Regions from separate parts of the Streptomyces sp. NPDC025651 genome, predicted to be linked through region 1. Evidence: predicted binding sites of a transcription regulator. Region 1 holds the regulator's gene; the other holds the start of a gene.

The links. Region 1 encodes HspR, which represses chaperone genes until heat shock. Its sites were predicted from a motif close to TTGAGNNNNNNNNNCTCAA; they were not measured.
Region 2: a site for HspR is predicted at 2,331-2,349, ahead of lon (endopeptidase La). Genes of this name have one in related genera too.

Annotation. Positions count from the first base shown of each region.
Region 1 is NZ_JBVHLZ010000002.1:486,329-494,570, forward strand. It holds gene ACZ4D5_RS10225 (helix-turn-helix transcriptional regulator) at 1-802, shown strand, start outside; gene ACZ4D5_RS10230 (helix-turn-helix transcriptional regulator) at 1,071-2,045, shown strand; gene ACZ4D5_RS10235 (hypothetical protein) at 2,112-2,627, opposite strand; gene ACZ4D5_RS10240 (heat shock protein transcriptional repressor HspR) at 2,727-3,176, opposite strand; gene dnaJ (molecular chaperone DnaJ) at 3,178-4,371, opposite strand; gene grpE (nucleotide exchange factor GrpE) at 4,417-5,100, opposite strand; gene dnaK (molecular chaperone DnaK) at 5,100-6,971, opposite strand; gene ACZ4D5_RS10260 ((Fe-S)-binding protein) at 7,326-8,242, shown strand, end outside.
Region 2 is NZ_JBVHLZ010000005.1:291,521-299,762, forward strand. It holds gene ACZ4D5_RS20710 (methyltransferase) at 181-1,242, opposite strand; gene ACZ4D5_RS20715 (oxidoreductase) at 1,334-2,200, opposite strand; gene lon (endopeptidase La) at 2,372-4,792, shown strand; gene ACZ4D5_RS20725 (lysozyme) at 4,861-5,694, opposite strand; gene ACZ4D5_RS20730 (MarR family winged helix-turn-helix transcriptional regulator) at 5,953-6,441, shown strand; gene ACZ4D5_RS20735 (hypothetical protein) at 6,502-7,866, opposite strand; gene ACZ4D5_RS20740 (hypothetical protein) at 8,113-8,242, opposite strand, start outside.

The DNA.
Region 1 (8,242 bases):
AGCAATCCAGGAGCGGATCACACAGGAGGTCCGCCGCGAGGCCCTGCTCACCACCGCGTTCGAGCCGCTCATGGCGCTCTCCCCGACGCCGTCGCCGGCCTCGGCCGCCGTGTCCCCGGAAGGGATCTCCGCCATCACCCTGCTCGACGGGCTTCCCCGGATCCAGGAAGCCCTCGGCCGGGCCCTGACCGAGACCAGTCGGGAGGTACTCTCCATCCAGCCGGGCGGGGTCCGGCCCACCCCCCTCCTCGCCCAGTCCCTCGACGAAGCGCGCGGCTTCCTGGCCCGCGGCGGCAGTCTGCGGACGCTGTGCCAGCACACCTCACGGCACTCGCTGCCCATGCTCGCCCAGTACGAGGAGCTCAAGGGCGACGCCGAGGTCCGCACGCTGGACGAGGTTCCCGAGCGCCTCTTCGTCTTCGACCGGACCGTGGCCGTCATCCCCGTGAACAAGGACCGCAGCATCGCGCTGGAGATACGCCACCCGGCCCTCGTCGAGTACTTCGTCACGACCTTCGAACGGCTCTGGCGCCTCGCGGTCCCCATCTACCCGCGCACCATGCAACTCCCGTCCGCGAACGGCATCACCGCCCGCCAGCACGCCATCGCCGGCCTCCTCGTCGAAGGCCTCACCGACGCCGAAGTGGCCGACCGCCTCGGCATGAACGTCCGCACCGCCCGCGTCCACATCGCCAAACTCGCCTCCACCCTCGGCAGCGAGAGCCGCGCACAACTCGGCTACCTCATCGGGCAGTCCGGAATCCTCGATCCATCCGCCTCGTGCGCCTCGTCCGCCTCGTAGGGCGGCCGGATCCCCACGGTCGTGATCGCGGCGGTTCGGCCAAAACGTGGGCAGCGGAACGCGCAAGAGCGCAGGGTGCGGAATTCGCCACCCACCCTGTCAGGACAGGCATCAGACCGTTCCACCACCCCGGCGACAGTCGGGCATTCCCGGCCGGAACCGACCAAATCCCTACCACGAGAAGTGGACACTTCAATCACGGCCGACGCCCCGCCTAGGTGGCCCCTGCATAGAATCGCCGCGCTTCACCTACCGGGAGGGAGCGCATATGGTCAAGGAACATGCGCCACATGGAGTGGAGGAACTCTGCGAGGAAGGGTCCGGCGTGTACGCCCGTGCCCTCCGCGAAGGCCGGATCCACAGCAAGGACGCGGAACACGCCCCTTGCCTGATCGACTTCGGCCTGCTCCACCCCGACATCGACGACATGCGGTGGCTGCTTCCCACCGCCCCCGCCGCCGCCCTCCCCCTCCTGCTCCGCACCATCGAGGACCGGATCTCCGACCAGCGGCGCCGCGAAGAGCGGCTCACCGCGGCGTTCGAGCCGCTCATCGCCCTGGACGCCCAGCTGTCGTCCGCCACGGACACCCCCACGATCACCGTCCTCGACGGCCTGGAGCGCATCAACTCGGCCATCGACCGCGCCATGCAGGACGTGACGGAGGAGTTCCTCGCCGTCCAGCCCGGCGGCACCCGGCCGCCCGAAACGTTGGCCGAAGCTTTTCCCCGGGACCAGGCGATCCTCAGCCGGGGTTGCCGGATGAGGACCCTCTACCAGCACACGACGCGCCATTCCCTGCCCGTGCTCGCCTACTTCGAGCAGCTGGACGGCGACGCCGAGGCCCGCACCCTCGACGAGGTCACCGAGCGCCTCTTCGTCTTCGACCGGACCGTGGCCTTCATCCCCGCGAGCAAGGACCGCAGCGTCGCCCTCGAACTGCGCCACCCGGCGCTCGTCGAGTACTTCGCCACCACCTTCTGGCGGCTGTGGCGCCTGGCGACCCCCATGTGGCCGCTCGCCGCCCCCCAGCCCTCGGAGGGCGGCATCACACCGCGCCAGCGCGCCATCGCCAACCTCCTGGTCGAGGGCCTCACCGACGCCGAGATAGCCGACCGCCTCGGCATGAACATCCGGACGGCCCGGGTCCACATCGCCAAACTCGCCACCACCCTCGGCAGCGAGAGCCGCGCCCAACTCGGCTACCTCATCAGCCAGTCCGGAATCCTGGACAACAGACCCTGACCCGAGACGTCCGGCGCCCGCGACAAGTCACAGGGCAAGGCCACCACCGCAGGCGAAGGCCCGCCCTCAGCCCCCGTCCCCCTCGGCCCACTCCCGCAGCAGCGTCTCCCGCTCGGCCGCGCGCGGTGTGCCGCCCTCGTGGCGGCGGCCCCAGGCCGACATCGCGGAGAGGGTGGTCAGGAGCGTGCCCGCGCCTTCCGTGAGGCGGTTCAGGAGGGCCCGGGAGAGGTCGTACTCCCTCTGGGAGTAGCCGATCGCGGCCGCCGTGTACGCCGTCAGTTCGGTGTCCTCGCCGTCGGAGCCCGTGATACGGACCGTCATCGTCGGCGCCTCGTCGCCGCCGCCGAGGCCCGCCGTGAGGACCATGTCGACCGCCGCGCCCACGTGCCGCTTCAGGGACTTCACCGGGACGTCGTCGACCGTGAGGCCATGGACGTCCTCCCACGGCCAGACCCCGGACTGCCTGTCGCCGAGGGCCACCACGCCCTCCGGCGTCAGGCGCACCCCCGCGGCCAGCCCGGAGGGCTTCGCGCCCACGTAGACGTCGCCCTCGGCGATCCAGAACAGCCCCACCATGGCCATGGTCAGCTCAACTCCCCGTACCCACACGCCCACATACCGACTCAGGGCCGGGAGGCTGTCGCCTCCCGGCCCTGTATCAGATTACTCAGGCTCCGAAACCTACTGCTCCTGCGACCTCTTGGGCCGCCACACCACCAGCGCGCTCGCCTGCTGCACGTCCTGGTAGGGGACGAGGTCGCGGCGGTACGAGGCGTGCACCGCCGCTTCACGTTGCTGCATGGCGGCGGCGGCTCCCTCCACGGCCGCGGAGAGCTCCGCGACACGCGACTGAAGCGCCGCGACCTGGTTCTCCAGCTCGATGATGCGCTTGATGCCTGCGAGGTTGATGCCCTCCTCCTGCGACAACTGCTGCACCGTGCGAAGCAGTTCGATGTCGCGGGCGGAGTAGCGGCGGCCGCGCCCGGCCGTGCGGTCGGGCGAGACCAGGCCGAGGCGGTCGTACTGCCGCAGGGTCTGCGGGTGGAGGCCGCTCAGCTGGGCGGCCACCGAGATGACGTACACCGGCGTCTCGTCGGTGAGTTGATACGGATTTCGACGACGGCCGTCCATCTCATGCTCCCTTCGCGGCCTGGAACAGTTCTGCCCGCGGGTCGTCGCCCGCAGTCGCCTCGCGGTAGGACTCCAGGGCTTCCTTCGCCGTGTCGGACAGAGACGTCGGGACCGACACCTCCACCGTCACGAGCAGGTCGCCCCGCGTGCCGTCCTTGCGGACCGCGCCCTTGCCGCGCGCCCGCATGGTGCGGCCGTTCGGCGTGCCGGGCGGCAGCTTCAGGGTGACGGCGGGTCCGCCGAGCGTCGGGACCTTGACCTCGCCGCCCAGCGCCGCCTCCGCGAACGTGACCGGCACCGTGACCGTGAGGTTGTCGCCCTTGCGGCCGAAGACCGGGTGGGCGTCGACGTGCACGACCACGTACAGGTCGCCGGCCGGGCCGCCGCGCTCGCCGGGGCCGCCCTTGCCGCGCAGCCGGATCCGCTGGCCGTCCGAGACGCCCGCCGGGATCCGCACCTGCATCGTGCGGGACGACTTCGCGCGGCCCGAGCCCTTGCAGACCTCGCACGGGTCCTGGGCGATGAGCCCACGGCCCTTGCAGTCCACGCACGGGTCGGTGAGGGAGAACCCTCCGCCACCGCCCCGCGAGACCTGCCCCGTGCCGACGCAGGTCGGGCACACGCGCGGCGTGCCGTTCTTGTCGCCGGTGCCGGAGCACGCCTTGCAGGGCGCCTGGGAGGACATGCGGAGCGGCACCGTCGCGCCGTCCACCGCCTCCGTGAAGCTCAGCGTGACCTCGGACTCGATGTCCTGGCCGCGCCTCGGCTGCGTACGCGTGCCGGATCCGGCACCCGCGCCGCCGCGGTTGAACAGGCCCCCGAAGACGTCACCGAGACCGCCCCCGAAGCCGCCGGCGCCCGCTCCACCGCCACCCGGGCCGCCGCCTCCGAAGAGGTCGCCCAGGTCGAAGTTGAACGAGCCGCCGGCGCCTGCGGGGCCCTGACGGAATCCGCCGTTGCCGAAGAGAGCACGCGCCTCGTCGTACTCCTTGCGCTTCTTGGGGTCGCCGAGGACGTCGTTCGCCTCGGAGATCTCCTTGAAGCGCTCCTCCGCCTTGGCGTTGCCCTTGTTGGCGTCCGGGTGGTTCTCGCGGGCGAGCTTCCGGTACGCCTTCTTGATCTCGGCTTCGGTGGCGTCCTTGGGGACGCCGAGGACCTTGTAGTAGTCCTTCTCGATGAAGTCCTTGGTGCTCATCCCCGACGTCCCTCCTCTCTCGTCAGTGCGGCGTCAGGTACAACGTCAGCCCTCGTCCGGGCCACCGCTGTCCTTGTCCGCCGCCTCGGCCGACTCGTCGGCCCCCTCGGCAGTCTCACCCTTGACGGTCTGCGCGCCCGGCTGCGGCTCGGCCACGGCCACCCGCGCGGGGCGGATGGTGCGCTCGCCGATCCGATACCCCGGCTGCAGGATCGCGACGCACGTCGTCTCGGTGACGTCCGGTGCGTAGCTGTGCATCAGGGCTTCGTGGATCGTCGGGTCGAAGGGCTCGCCCTCCTTGCCGAACTGCTGCAGCCCCAGCTTCGCGACGACCGTCTCCAGGGACTCGGCCACCGACTTGAAGCCGCCCACCAGCTCGCCGTGCTCACGCGCGCGGCCGATGTCGTCGAGGGTCGGGAGGAGCTCGGAGAGGAGGTTCGCCGAGGCGATCTCCTTCACCGTCACCTTGTCCCGCTCCACGCGGCGGCGGTAGTTCTGGTACTCGGCCTGCAGCCGCTGGAGGTCGGCGGTGCGCTCGCTGAGCGCCTTCTGTGCCTGGTCCAGCTGGGCGGTCAGGCCCGCTGTCTTCGCTGCGTCCCCGGCCGGGGCCGCCGGGCCCTCCTCGGAGGAGGGCTCGGCGGCCTTCGGCGCCGCGTCATCAGGGGTGGCGCCGGAGGGGACGTCGGGGTTCTCGGCGTTCTCGCCGAGGCCCGGGGTCTCCTCGGTCATCAGGCGGCGCCGCCCTTCGCGTCACCGGGCTTCTCGTCGTCGACGATCTCGGCGTCGACGACGTCGTCGTCCTTGGACATGTTCGGGGCCTCGCCGCCCGGGGCAGCGCCCTCGGGACCGCCGGCGGCCTGCGCGCCCTGGGCGTCGGCGTACATGGCCTGGCCCAGCTTCTGCGAGACGGCGGCGACCTTCTCGGTGGCGGTGCGGATCTCGGCCGTGTCCTCGCCCTTGAGCTTCTCCTTCAGCTCGCCCACGGCCTCCTCGACCTCGGTCTTCACCTCGGCGGGGACCTTGTCCGCGTTGTCGGTGAGGAACTTCTCCGTCTGGTAGACGAGCTGCTCGCCCTGGTTGCGGGACTCGGCGGCCTCGCGGCGGGCGTGGTCCTCCTCCGCGTACTTCTCGGCCTCTTCGCGCATCCGGTTGACCTCGTCCTTCGGCAGCGAGGAGCCACCGGTGACGGTCATCTTCTGCTCCTTGCCCGTGCCGAGGTCCTTCGCGGTCACGTGCATGATGCCGTTGGCGTCGATGTCGAAGGCGACCTCGATCTGCGGGACACCGCGCGGGGCCGGCGGCAGACCGGTCAGCTCGAACATCCCGAGCTTCTTGTTGTACGCCGCGATCTCGCGCTCGCCCTGGTAGACCTGGATCTGCACGGACGGCTGGTTGTCCTCGGCCGTCGTGAAGATCTCCGACCGCTTGGTCGGGATGGTCGTGTTGCGCTCGATGAGCTTGGTCATGATGCCGCCCTTGGTCTCGATGCCAAGCGACAGCGGGGTCACGTCGAGGAGCAGGACGTCCTTGACCTCACCCTTGAGGACACCGGCCTGCAGGGCGGCGCCGATGGCGACGACCTCGTCCGGGTTCACGCCCTTGTTGGCCTCGTTGCCACCGGTCAGTTCCTTGACCAGGTCGGCGACGGCCGGCATACGGGTGGAGCCACCGACGAGAACGACGTGGTCGATCTCGGAGAGCTGGATGCCCGCGTCCTTGATGACGTTGTGGAACGGCGTCTTGCAGCGCTCCAGGAGGTCGGACGTGAGCTGCTGGAACTGGGCGCGCGTGAGCTTCTCGTCCAGGTGCAGCGGGCCCTCGGCGGAGGCCGTGATGTAGGGCAGGTTGATCGTGGTCTCCGTGGAGGAGGACAGCTCGATCTTGGCCTTCTCGGCCGCCTCGCGCAGGCGCTGGAGCGCCATCTTGTCCTTGGAGAGGTCCACGCCGTGGCCGTTGTTGAACTGCTTGACCAGGTAGTCGACGACGCGCTGGTCCCAGTCGTCACCACCGAGGTGGTTGTCGCCGTTCGTGGCCTTCACCTCGACGACGCCGTCGCCGATCTCGAGCAGCGAGACGTCGAAGGTGCCGCCACCGAGGTCGAAGACCAGGATGGTCTGGTCGTCCTTGTCGAGGCCGTAGGCCAGGGCGGCGGCGGTGGGCTCGTTGACGATGCGCAGGACGTTCAGGCCCGCGATCTCACCGGCCTCCTTGGTGGCCTGGCGCTCCGAGTCGTTGAAGTACGCCGGGACGGTGATGACCGCGTCGGTGACCTTCTCGCCCAGGTAGGCCTCGGCGTCGCGCTTCAGCTTCTGGAGGATGAACGCGGAGATCTGCTGGGGGTTGAACGCCTTGTCGTCGATGTCCACCTTCCAGTCGGTGCCCATGTGGCGCTTGACCGACCGGATGGTCCTGTCGACGTTGGTGACCGCCTGGCGCTTGGCCACCTCGCCGACCAGCACCTCGCCGTTCTTCGCGAAGGCGACGACGGACGGCGTGGTCCTGGCGCCCTCGGCGTTGGTGATGACGGTGGGCTCGCCGCCTTCGAGAACGCTGACGACGGAGTTAGTCGTGCCCAGGTCGATGCCGACCGCACGTGCCATTTCGATTCCTCCAGATGACTTCTTGAGTGGATCTGGCTCAAGAATGCATCAGCCGTTTCCCGGAGTCAACAGAGCTGAGTCGAGGGGACTCAACTCTTATCCAGCACTTACACGCAACCAAGCCCCCGCAAGGGGCGCGGGGAACTGCGCGACCAGCCACGACCGGGCCGCAGACGAACGACGCCCCGAGCGGAGTGTCCATGCAAGGCTTGCCTGAGCGACGCAGATCACCGCCTTGCTGGCTACAGTGCGGCGAGTTAAGTGGGTAGTCTCAGACGGACTGCATAAGTTACCGCTTAGTAATCAGTCGTAGTCCGCTACGAAGTCCCGCCTCGCAGGCCCGAGGAGCCCCCAATGCAACTCGCCGCGATCATCGTGTCGCTGGTCCTAATCGCGGTCGGCGTCGCGCTGTTCGGCCGTGCCATCCTGCAGATCGTCCAGCTCATGCGGCTCGGTCAGCCGGTGCCCGCCGGCACCAGGACCGACCTCCCCCTCCAGCGCACCCTCACCGTGGTCCGGGAGTTCCTCGGGCACACGCGGATGAACCGGTGGGGCATCGTCGGCTTCGCGCACTGGTTCGTGGCGGTGGGCTTCCTCACGCTGCTGCTGACCATCGTCAACGCCATCGGCCAGCTCTTCAAGGCCGACTGGATCCTGCCGATCATCGGTGACTGGGCGCCGTACAACATGTACGTCGAGTTCATGGGCACCATGACCGTGCTCGGCATCCTGGTCCTGATCGTCGTGCGCCAGCTGAGCAAGCCCGGCAAGCCGGGGCGCAAGTCCCGTTTCGCGGGGTCCAAGACCGGCCAGGCGTACTTCGTCGAGACCGTCATCCTCGTCGTCGGCGTCTGCATCTTCATGCTGCACGCCCTCGAAGGCGCCCAGCACCACGTGGACGGCTACGAGGCGTCGTTCTTCATCTCGTACCCGGTGGTCTCCTGGTTCGAGGGCATGGACGTCTCCACCCTGCAGAACCTCACGTACTTCTTCGCCGGGCTGAAGATCGCGACCTCGTTCATCTGGATGATCACGGTCTCGGTCAACATCAACATGGGTGTCGCCTGGCACCGCTTCCTCGCCTTCCCGAACATCTGGTTCAAGCGGGAGGCGAAGGGCGGGACCGCGCTCGGCGAGCTGCAGCCGATGACCTCCGGCGGGCAGCCGATCGACTGGGAGGACCCGGCCGAGGACGCCGTCTTCGGTGTCTCCCAGGTCGAGCAGTTCTCCTGGAAGGGCCTGCTGGACTTCTCCACCTGTACCGAGTGCGG
Region 2 (8,242 bases), on a different contig from region 1:
GTGGGGGGCGTGTGGGGGCGCGGGGGTCCGGCTCCGGCGGGGGTGGGGGCCGCTGCGGGTTCGTCGTGGCTGATCGCGCGGCTCCCCGAGCCCCTTACGGGACTTGCCCCACGGGACGTGCCTCGGGGCCCCGGAGGGGGGGGCGGGGAACGGCGCGATCGGCCACAGTCGACCGGCGGATCAGGCCGACCAGGTCTTCGCCGTCGCCGTCGTCGCCGTCGCCTCCATGATTGAGGGGAACGAAGCCGTCGGGAGGGTTCGGGCCAGGGTCAGGCCGGACTCCGCGAGCAGGGACCTGAACTCCCGCTCGGTCCGCTCGCGGCCGTCGATCACCGCCGCCATCGCCACCGCCAGGGTCTTGCCGGGGTGCGGGTCGTTGCCCGCGGGGAGGACGGACTCCACGATCAGGAGCCGCGCCTCCGGCCGCATCACCGCGCGGACGTTGCGCAGAATCCGTACGCACGCAGGGTCGGGCCAGTCGTGCAGGACGTGTTTGAGGATGTACACGTCGCCGCCCTCCGGGACCTCCTCGAAGAAGTCGCCGGACTCCGCCCGCCACCTGCCCCGCACCTCGTCGTCCCCGGCCAGGACGTGCGTACTGACCGCGGGAGTCTGGTCGAAGAGCAGGCCCGTCAGGCCGGGACGCCCCCGCAGCACCGCGCGCAGCAGCCCGCCCCGGCCGCCGCCGACGTCCACCACGGTGCCCTTCTCCGGGAAGGGGTACGTGCCCGCGACCACCGCGTCGACCGGCCCCGACAGCGACGTCATCCCGCTGTCGAACAGCTCCCGCAGCTCCGGGTCGTCGGCCAGGTGCGCGAAGAAGGGACGGCCGAAGAGCCGCTCGAAGGACGGCCCCGCCTTGCGCACCGTCTCCTCCAGGGCCTGCGAGGTCCGCAGGAACGTGGGGTCGGTCAGCATCAGGACCGCCGCGTGCTGCGAGTGCGGCACGTCCGTGCGCAGCGCGTCCCCGAGCGGCGTGAGCCGGAACGCGCCCGCACCGTCCTCGCGGAAGACGCCGCGCGTGGCGAGGTAGCGCAGGACGCGGCGCAGATGCCCGGCGTCCGTGTCGGTGAGGTCGGCCAACTCCTCGGCGGTGCGCGGGCCCGACGCCAGATGGTCGGCCATCCGGCAGCGCGCGGCCGTGCGCAGCGCCGCCGAGAGGAGGTGCCCCAGCGCGAGCTCGATGAGCGGGCCCGTCACGTCCTGGCCGCCCGCGCCGCCGTACTCGGGTGTGTCCACCATGGAATCCCCTCCGTGGAAGCTCCGTGGAACGCGGAGCCTCCACCGTCCCAAGGGAACGCCCGCCGGGGAACGGGTCGTCGGCGGGCCGGGGTCAGCGGAAGGCCGTGTCCGAGCCGAGCTCCTCCACCGCGTCCAACTCCTCGATGCGCGACTGGAAGTGGGACCGGATCCAGCCGAACGCCTCGGCCCCCAGCGGCAGTCGAAGCGGCGGCTTGTCGAGACCGGCCACGGCGACGATCGCCTCGGCGGCGCGGTCCGGGTCGCCGGGCTGCCGGCCGTGCGTGGCCTCCATGGCCCGGCGCGCGGGGGCGATGATCTCGGCGTAGTCCTCCATGGGCGTGCCCCAGCGCAGCGAACGCCCGCCGAAGTCCGTGCGGAACGGGCCGGGTTCCACGATCGTGACGTGGATGCCGAGGTGGCCGACCTCGGCGGCCAGGGCCGCGGAGATCCCCTCCAGGGCGTACTTCGTGCCGACGTACGCGGTGCCTCCGGGGCCCGGCACCACACCGTTCACCGAGGACATCTGGACGATGTGACCCGAGCGCCGCCGCCGCATCAGCGGCAGCACGGCACGGGTGACCGTCATGACGCCGAAGACGTTGGTCTCGAAGTTGTCGCGCAGCTGCTCCTCGCTCAGCTCCTCGAAGGCGCCGAGGAGCCCGTACGCGGCGTTGTTCACGAGGACGTCGACGCGCCCGAAGTCCTGCTCGGCCGCGTCGACCGCGGCCCGCACCGACTCCGCGTCGGTCACGTCCAGGCGCAGGCCCCTGACCCGGTCGGGCGCGAGCGCCACCAGGTCCTCGACGGCCTTCGCGTCCCGGGCGGTGGCCACCACCCGGTCCCCGTGCGCGACCGCGGCGCGCGCCAGCGCCCGCCCCAGGCCGGAGCTGGTCCCGGTGATGAACCAGACCCTGCCGCCCGCGCCGCCGGCCGCCCCGTCGCGCTGCTCGGTCATCATGCTCCCCACCTGCGATGTCTTCGTGATTGCCGCCAGGAACCCTAGGGGTCCCGCCCGCCGGCCGGACAGCGATTTTCCGTGATCGCTCACAGCGAACACGCTGTGGGGAACATTGCGGCACTCATAAGCATTGAGTCGGTACAGCTCAACTTGAATGCCGAAGGGGAGATCATGGCTGCTGAGTCCACCTCGCACACCGCGCTCACGCTGCCCGTGCTGCCGCTCGACGACGAGGTCGTCCTGCCCGGCATGGTGGTGCCGTTCGACCTGTCCGACGCCGACGTACGAGCGGCGGTGGAGGCCGCACAGGCCGCCGCGCGGTCCAGTGGCGACAGCAAGCCGAAGGTGCTGCTTGTTCCGCGCATCGACGGGACGTACGCCGCGACCGGCGTCCTCGGCACCGTCGAGCAGGTCGGACGCCTCTCCGACGGCGACCCGGGCGCCCTCATCCGCGGCCGGGGCCGGGTGCGCATCGGCGCCGGCACCACCGGGCCCGGCGCGGCCCTCTGGGTCGAGGGCCTGAGGATCGACGACTCCGTGCCGGACCCGCTGCCGGGCGCCGTCACCGAGCTCGTCAAGGAGTACAAGGCGCTCGCCACCAGCTGGCTGAAGAAGCGCGGCGCCTGGCAGGTCGTCGACCGTGTCACGCAGATCGACGACGTCTCCGCGCTCGCCGACAACTCCGGTTACTCGCCGTTCCTCACCACCCAGCAGAAGATCGAGCTCCTGGAGACCGAGGACGCGGTCGCCCGGCTCAAGCTCGCCACCGCCCAGCTGCGCGAGCACCTCGCCGAGCAGGACGTCGCCGAGACCATCGCCAAGGACGTCCAGGAGGGCGTCGACAAGCAGCAGCGCGAGTTCCTGCTGCGGCGCCAGCTGGACGCCGTACGCAAGGAGCTGCGCGAGCTCAACGGCGACGGCAAGGACGCAGCCGAGGAGTCCGACGACTACCGCGCCCGCGTCGAGGCCGCCGACCTGCCCGAGAAGGTCCGCGAGGCCGCCCTCAAGGAGGTCGACAAGCTGGAGCGGTCGAGCGACCAGTCGCCCGAGGGGTCCTGGATCAGGACCTGGCTGGACACCGTCCTCGAACTGCCCTGGAACGAGCGCACCGAGGACGAGTACGACATCAAGGGCGCCCAGGAGATCCTCGACGCCGAGCACTCCGGGCTGCAGGACGTCAAGGAGCGCATCACCGAGTACCTCGCGGTGCGCAAGCGCCGCTCCGACCGCGGTCTCGGCGTCGTCGGCGGCCGCCGCGGCGGCGCGGTCCTCGCCCTGGTGGGCCCTCCCGGCGTCGGCAAGACCTCGCTCGGCGAGTCCGTCGCGCACGCCATGGGCCGCAAGTTCGTCCGCGTCGCGCTCGGCGGCGTACGCGACGAGGCGGAGATCCGCGGACACCGCCGTACGTACGTGGGGGCGCTGCCCGGACGGATCGTGCGGGCCGTCAAGGAGGCCGGGTCGATGAACCCGGTCGTGCTCCTGGACGAGATCGACAAGGTGGGCTCCGACTTCCGGGGCGACCCGGCCGCCGCCCTCCTCGAAGTCCTCGACCCGGCGCAGAACCACACCTTCCGCGACCACTACCTGGAAGTCGAACTCGACCTGAGCGACGTGGTGTTCCTCGCCACGGCGAACGTCCTGGAGGCCATCCCCGAGGCCCTGCTCGACCGCATGGAGCTCGTCCGCCTCGACGGCTACACCGAGGACGAGAAGGTCGTCATCGCCCGCGACCACCTGCTCCCGCGCCAGCTGGAGCGGGCGGGCCTGGACAAGGACGAGGTGGTCCTCGACGAGAGCGCGCTGCGCAAGCTCGCCGGCGAGTACACGCGCGAAGCGGGCGTACGCAACCTGGAGCGCTCCGTGGCGCGACTGCTCCGCAAGGTCGCGGCCCAGCACGAACTGGGCGAGCGGGAGCTGCCGTTCACCGTGACGGACGAGGACCTGCGCGGGCTCATCGGGCGGCCGCACCACGTGCCCGAGTCCGCCCAGGACCCGGCCGAGCGGCGCACCGCGGTGCCGGGCGTGGCCACCGGGCTCGCGGTCACCGGGGCGGGCGGTGACGTCCTGTTCGTGGAGGCGTCGCTCGCCGACCCGGAGACGGGGGCCTCGGGGCTCACGCTCACCGGTCAGCTCGGTGACGTGATGAAGGAGTCGGCGCAGATCGCGCTGAGCTTCCTGCGCTCGCACGGCGCCGAACTGGAGCTGCCGGTCGGCGACCTGAAGGACCGGGGCGTGCACATCCACTTCCCGGCGGGCGCGGTGCCCAAGGACGGGCCGAGCGCGGGCGTCACGCTGACGACCGCCCTCGCGTCGCTGCTCAGCGGGCGTCTGGTCCGCACGGACGTGGCGATGACCGGTGAGATCTCGCTGACCGGCCGCGTCCTGCCGATCGGCGGCGTCAAGCAGAAGCTGCTCGCCGCGCACCGCGCGGGGATCACCACGGTGATCATCCCGAAGCGGAACGAGGCGGACCTCGACGACGTCCCGGCCGAGATCCTGCAGAAGCTCCAGGTGCACCCGGTCACGGACGTGCGCCAGGTGCTCGAACTGGCCCTCACGGAGGCCGAGGTGAAGGTCATGGCCGCCGCGTAGCGGCCCTCATGGGAACGGCGGCCGCCCCGGCACGGGGGCGGCCGCCGTTCGTGTGCTCAGGCGCCGGCTCAGCCGTTGGCGAGCGCCTGCACCCTGTCGAGGGCGCCGTTGAACTTGTTGTGGTCACCGACCGTCGGCCCCGAGGAGGTGTACTGCCACATCGTGTGGAAGCCCCAGCCGGCCGGGAGTTCGCCCGGGGAGGTGTTGTACCGGGCGATCCACAGCGGGTTGCTGGCGCCGAAGCCGCTGTAATTGCCGGTGCACTGCTTCCACCAGCTGGTGGCGGTGTAGATGACCGCGTCGCGCCCGGTGCGGGCCTTGTAGGTGTTCAGGAAGTCACGGATCCAGCTGACCATCGCGGACGGGGACTTGCCGAAGCAGGCCGCCCCGTACGGGTTCCACTCGATGTCCAGCGCGCCCGGCAGCGTCTTGCCGTCGCGCGACCAGCCGCCGCCGTTGTCCACGAAGTAGTTCGCCTGCGCGGCGCCGCTCGTGGTGTCCGGCGTCGCGAAGTGGTACGCGCCGCGGATCATGCCCACGTTGTACGAGCCGTTGTACTGCTGGGCGAAGTAGGGGTTCTTGTAGTACGTGCCCTCGGTGGCCTTGACGTAGGCCCACTTCACGCCGCTGTTCCACAGCGTCGACCAGGCGACGTTGCCCTGGTGGCTGCTGACGTCGACGCCCTCGGTCTGGGTGGCTTCGCCACCGGCGGGCTTCCCGCCCTGGCCGTCGTGTTCGATGACGCCCTGGCCGAGGCGGGCGGAGCCGCGCTGCGGGACGTCGTCCGCCCGGGCCGCCGTGGGGAGCGTCAGGAGGAGGGAGAGGGCGGACAGTACTGCGAGGAGAACCCCCGCCGGCGACAAGCGCGAGCGGCGGGCCGGTCCGGGTCTGTGCACGGGCATGTGCGTGCCTCCGAAGGCCTCGGTGGTGCTCGGTGGGGACCTGTCGACATGTCATGGTGTGAACATGTCACTTGAAAAGCTACGCACGTAGACCCGCACTGGGGAAGAGGGCCAGAGTTCTGCCGTTGGTCCACTCCTGTGGCGGTGCCGTACGAGGGGCACCGCCCCCACCTTGCGAAATACTGGTCAGGCCGCTGTCACGACGGCCGCGGCACGAGGGCCATCCGGCGATAACTTTCAGAATCGGGAAAGCGGGACATGGGTGCTGCAGAAGAGGGCGGGAAGCGCGCCGCGCAGGGCGACGTGGAGCAGGGGAAGGACCGTGAGTTCCTCGCCCTCGAAAGGGAGTTGTCGCTCCTGATGCGCCGCGCGCGGGCCTCGTCCGGCGAGATGGCGCGCCAGGTCCACCCCGACCTGGAGCCCGCCGCGTACGGCCTGCTCGTCCGCCTGGACGACTCGGGGCCCCAGCGGGCCACCGACCTCGCCGCGTTCATCGGCGTCGGCAAGGCGACGATGAGCCGCCAGCTGCGGGCCATGGAGCAACTCGGCCTGGTCGCCCGCGAACCCGACCCGGCCGACGGGCGCGCGTGGCTCATCACGCTCACGCCCGAGGGCAGCACCCGCTTCCGCACGGTGCGCGCCGCGCGGCGCGCCCAGTACGTGCGCCGCCTCGCGGCCTGGGACCGGACGGAGGTCGCCGAACTCGCCCGGCTGCTCGGGCGCCTGAACGACAGCGCGGACACCTGAGCCCCTCCCCAGGACCCGGGCGCCCGCGCGTCCCCCCCGTCTCGTACGCCCCCGCGCGCCCTACTTCGCGCCGAAGACGACCGCCAGCGGCTGCTTCTCCTTGTAGACCTCGGAGGGCTCGCTGACGTGGTCGGCGCCCAGATAGAGCCGCTCACCGGCGAAGAGCACGCGCCGGTCCGTCTCGAAGCGCGCCTCCATCTCGTAGCTCCTGCCCGGGTTCTGCATGACCTTCGTCTTCTTGTACGTGGCCGGGTCGATCCGCCAGACCGCGCCGCCGGCCTCGCCGACGATGTTCGCCTCCTGGTACGCGACGACCTTGCCGCCCTCGTCCATGCCGACCGGGATCAGCGGACCCTCGTCGGTGCCCCGGGTCGTGCCCTTCCTCTTTCCGGTCCTCAGGTCGAAGGCCACGACGTCGTTGTCGCCCTCGGAGCCCGCGCCGGCCTCCCGGGTGCCGAGGAAGAGCGTGCCGGACTTCTTGTCGACCGCGAGCTGTGTGCAGTCCGTGACGTTCGTGCTCGCGCACTCGGCGTCGTACTTGCCGTACTTGCCGCCCTTCGTGCCGATCGTGGCGAGCAGCTCGCCCCGCGCGCCGGAGTCGTCGATCGACAGGAAGTCGGTGATGCCGGAGCCACCGGGGGAGTCGCCGTCGTCCACGGCGACGAGCAGCGGGTCGACGGAGACGACGTGCGCGTACTCGACGCCCTGCTCGAACGCGTACGAGGACTTCGCCGTGCGCGTGGCGGGGTCGACGGTCTGCACCGTGAGCTCCGGGTGGTCGGTGTCGCCGCAGTCGCGCACGGCGACCAGCTTCTCGCCCTCGCCCGCGAAGCCCTTCGCGGGGCACTTCTCGTCCTCGGTGGTGGCGGGCGACCACAGGGGCCTGCCGCCCGTCGTCCAGCCCGCGCTCGCGCTGGTGCCGGCCGCCGCGACCGTGCCGCCGCCGATGGTCACCTCGTCGAACATCTGACGGTTGCCGTACCCGTCGAGGCCCTGCTTCCGCCACAGCAGCTTGCCCTTGTTCAGATCGACGAGGCCGACCTCGGTGCAGACCGCGGGGTCGTCCTTGTCGTTCTGGAAGAGGACGGCGACCAAGCCGTCCTTCGTGGCCTGCGGGGACGACCAGCAGACCTCGCCGCCGAGCGGTATCTGCCACTCTGCTTTTCCGCCGGCGAGGGGATAGCCGGATATCTTCTTCAACTCGGCCTTCACGAAGTTCTTTTCCGTGGTCCACATCCCCATCGCGCCCGCCATCTCGCTCACCTTCGGCGTGGGCACCTGGCCGAGTAATGCCGCGTCGACGGCCGAGGACTGTGAACCGGCTTCTCCACCACCGCCGTTGTCGTCCTCATCGCCGGCACCGCAGCCGCTGATGACCAGCGCGGCCGCGAGCGCGGCGCCGATGATGGCCGCTCTGCGCGACATCCCGTTCTCCTCTTGTGCGTGGATGCACGGCCGGGCATGGCCGTGCGTTCTCCTCGCATTCGATCCTTCCCTTTCCGGGAACGGAATTTCAACTCCGAATTCCTTATCTCTGCTTCAGTTGAAATGTTCCGGAGATTATTGAGGGAGGGTGTGTGAATGGGTTCGCGTTGTTCCTTGTCCTGGAATGGTGGCGGCGAAACGCGCCGTGACGGCGGTGCGCTCACGGCTCCGCGCGCACAGCTCCGCTCACAGCTCCGCGTACACGACCGCCGCGTCGTCGTGCCGCTTGCCGCGCGGGAAGGCCAGGCGGTCCGGGTCCGCGCGCTCCAACTCCCGTACCCGGTCCACCAGATGCTGCGGCCCCTGCTTGCGCAGC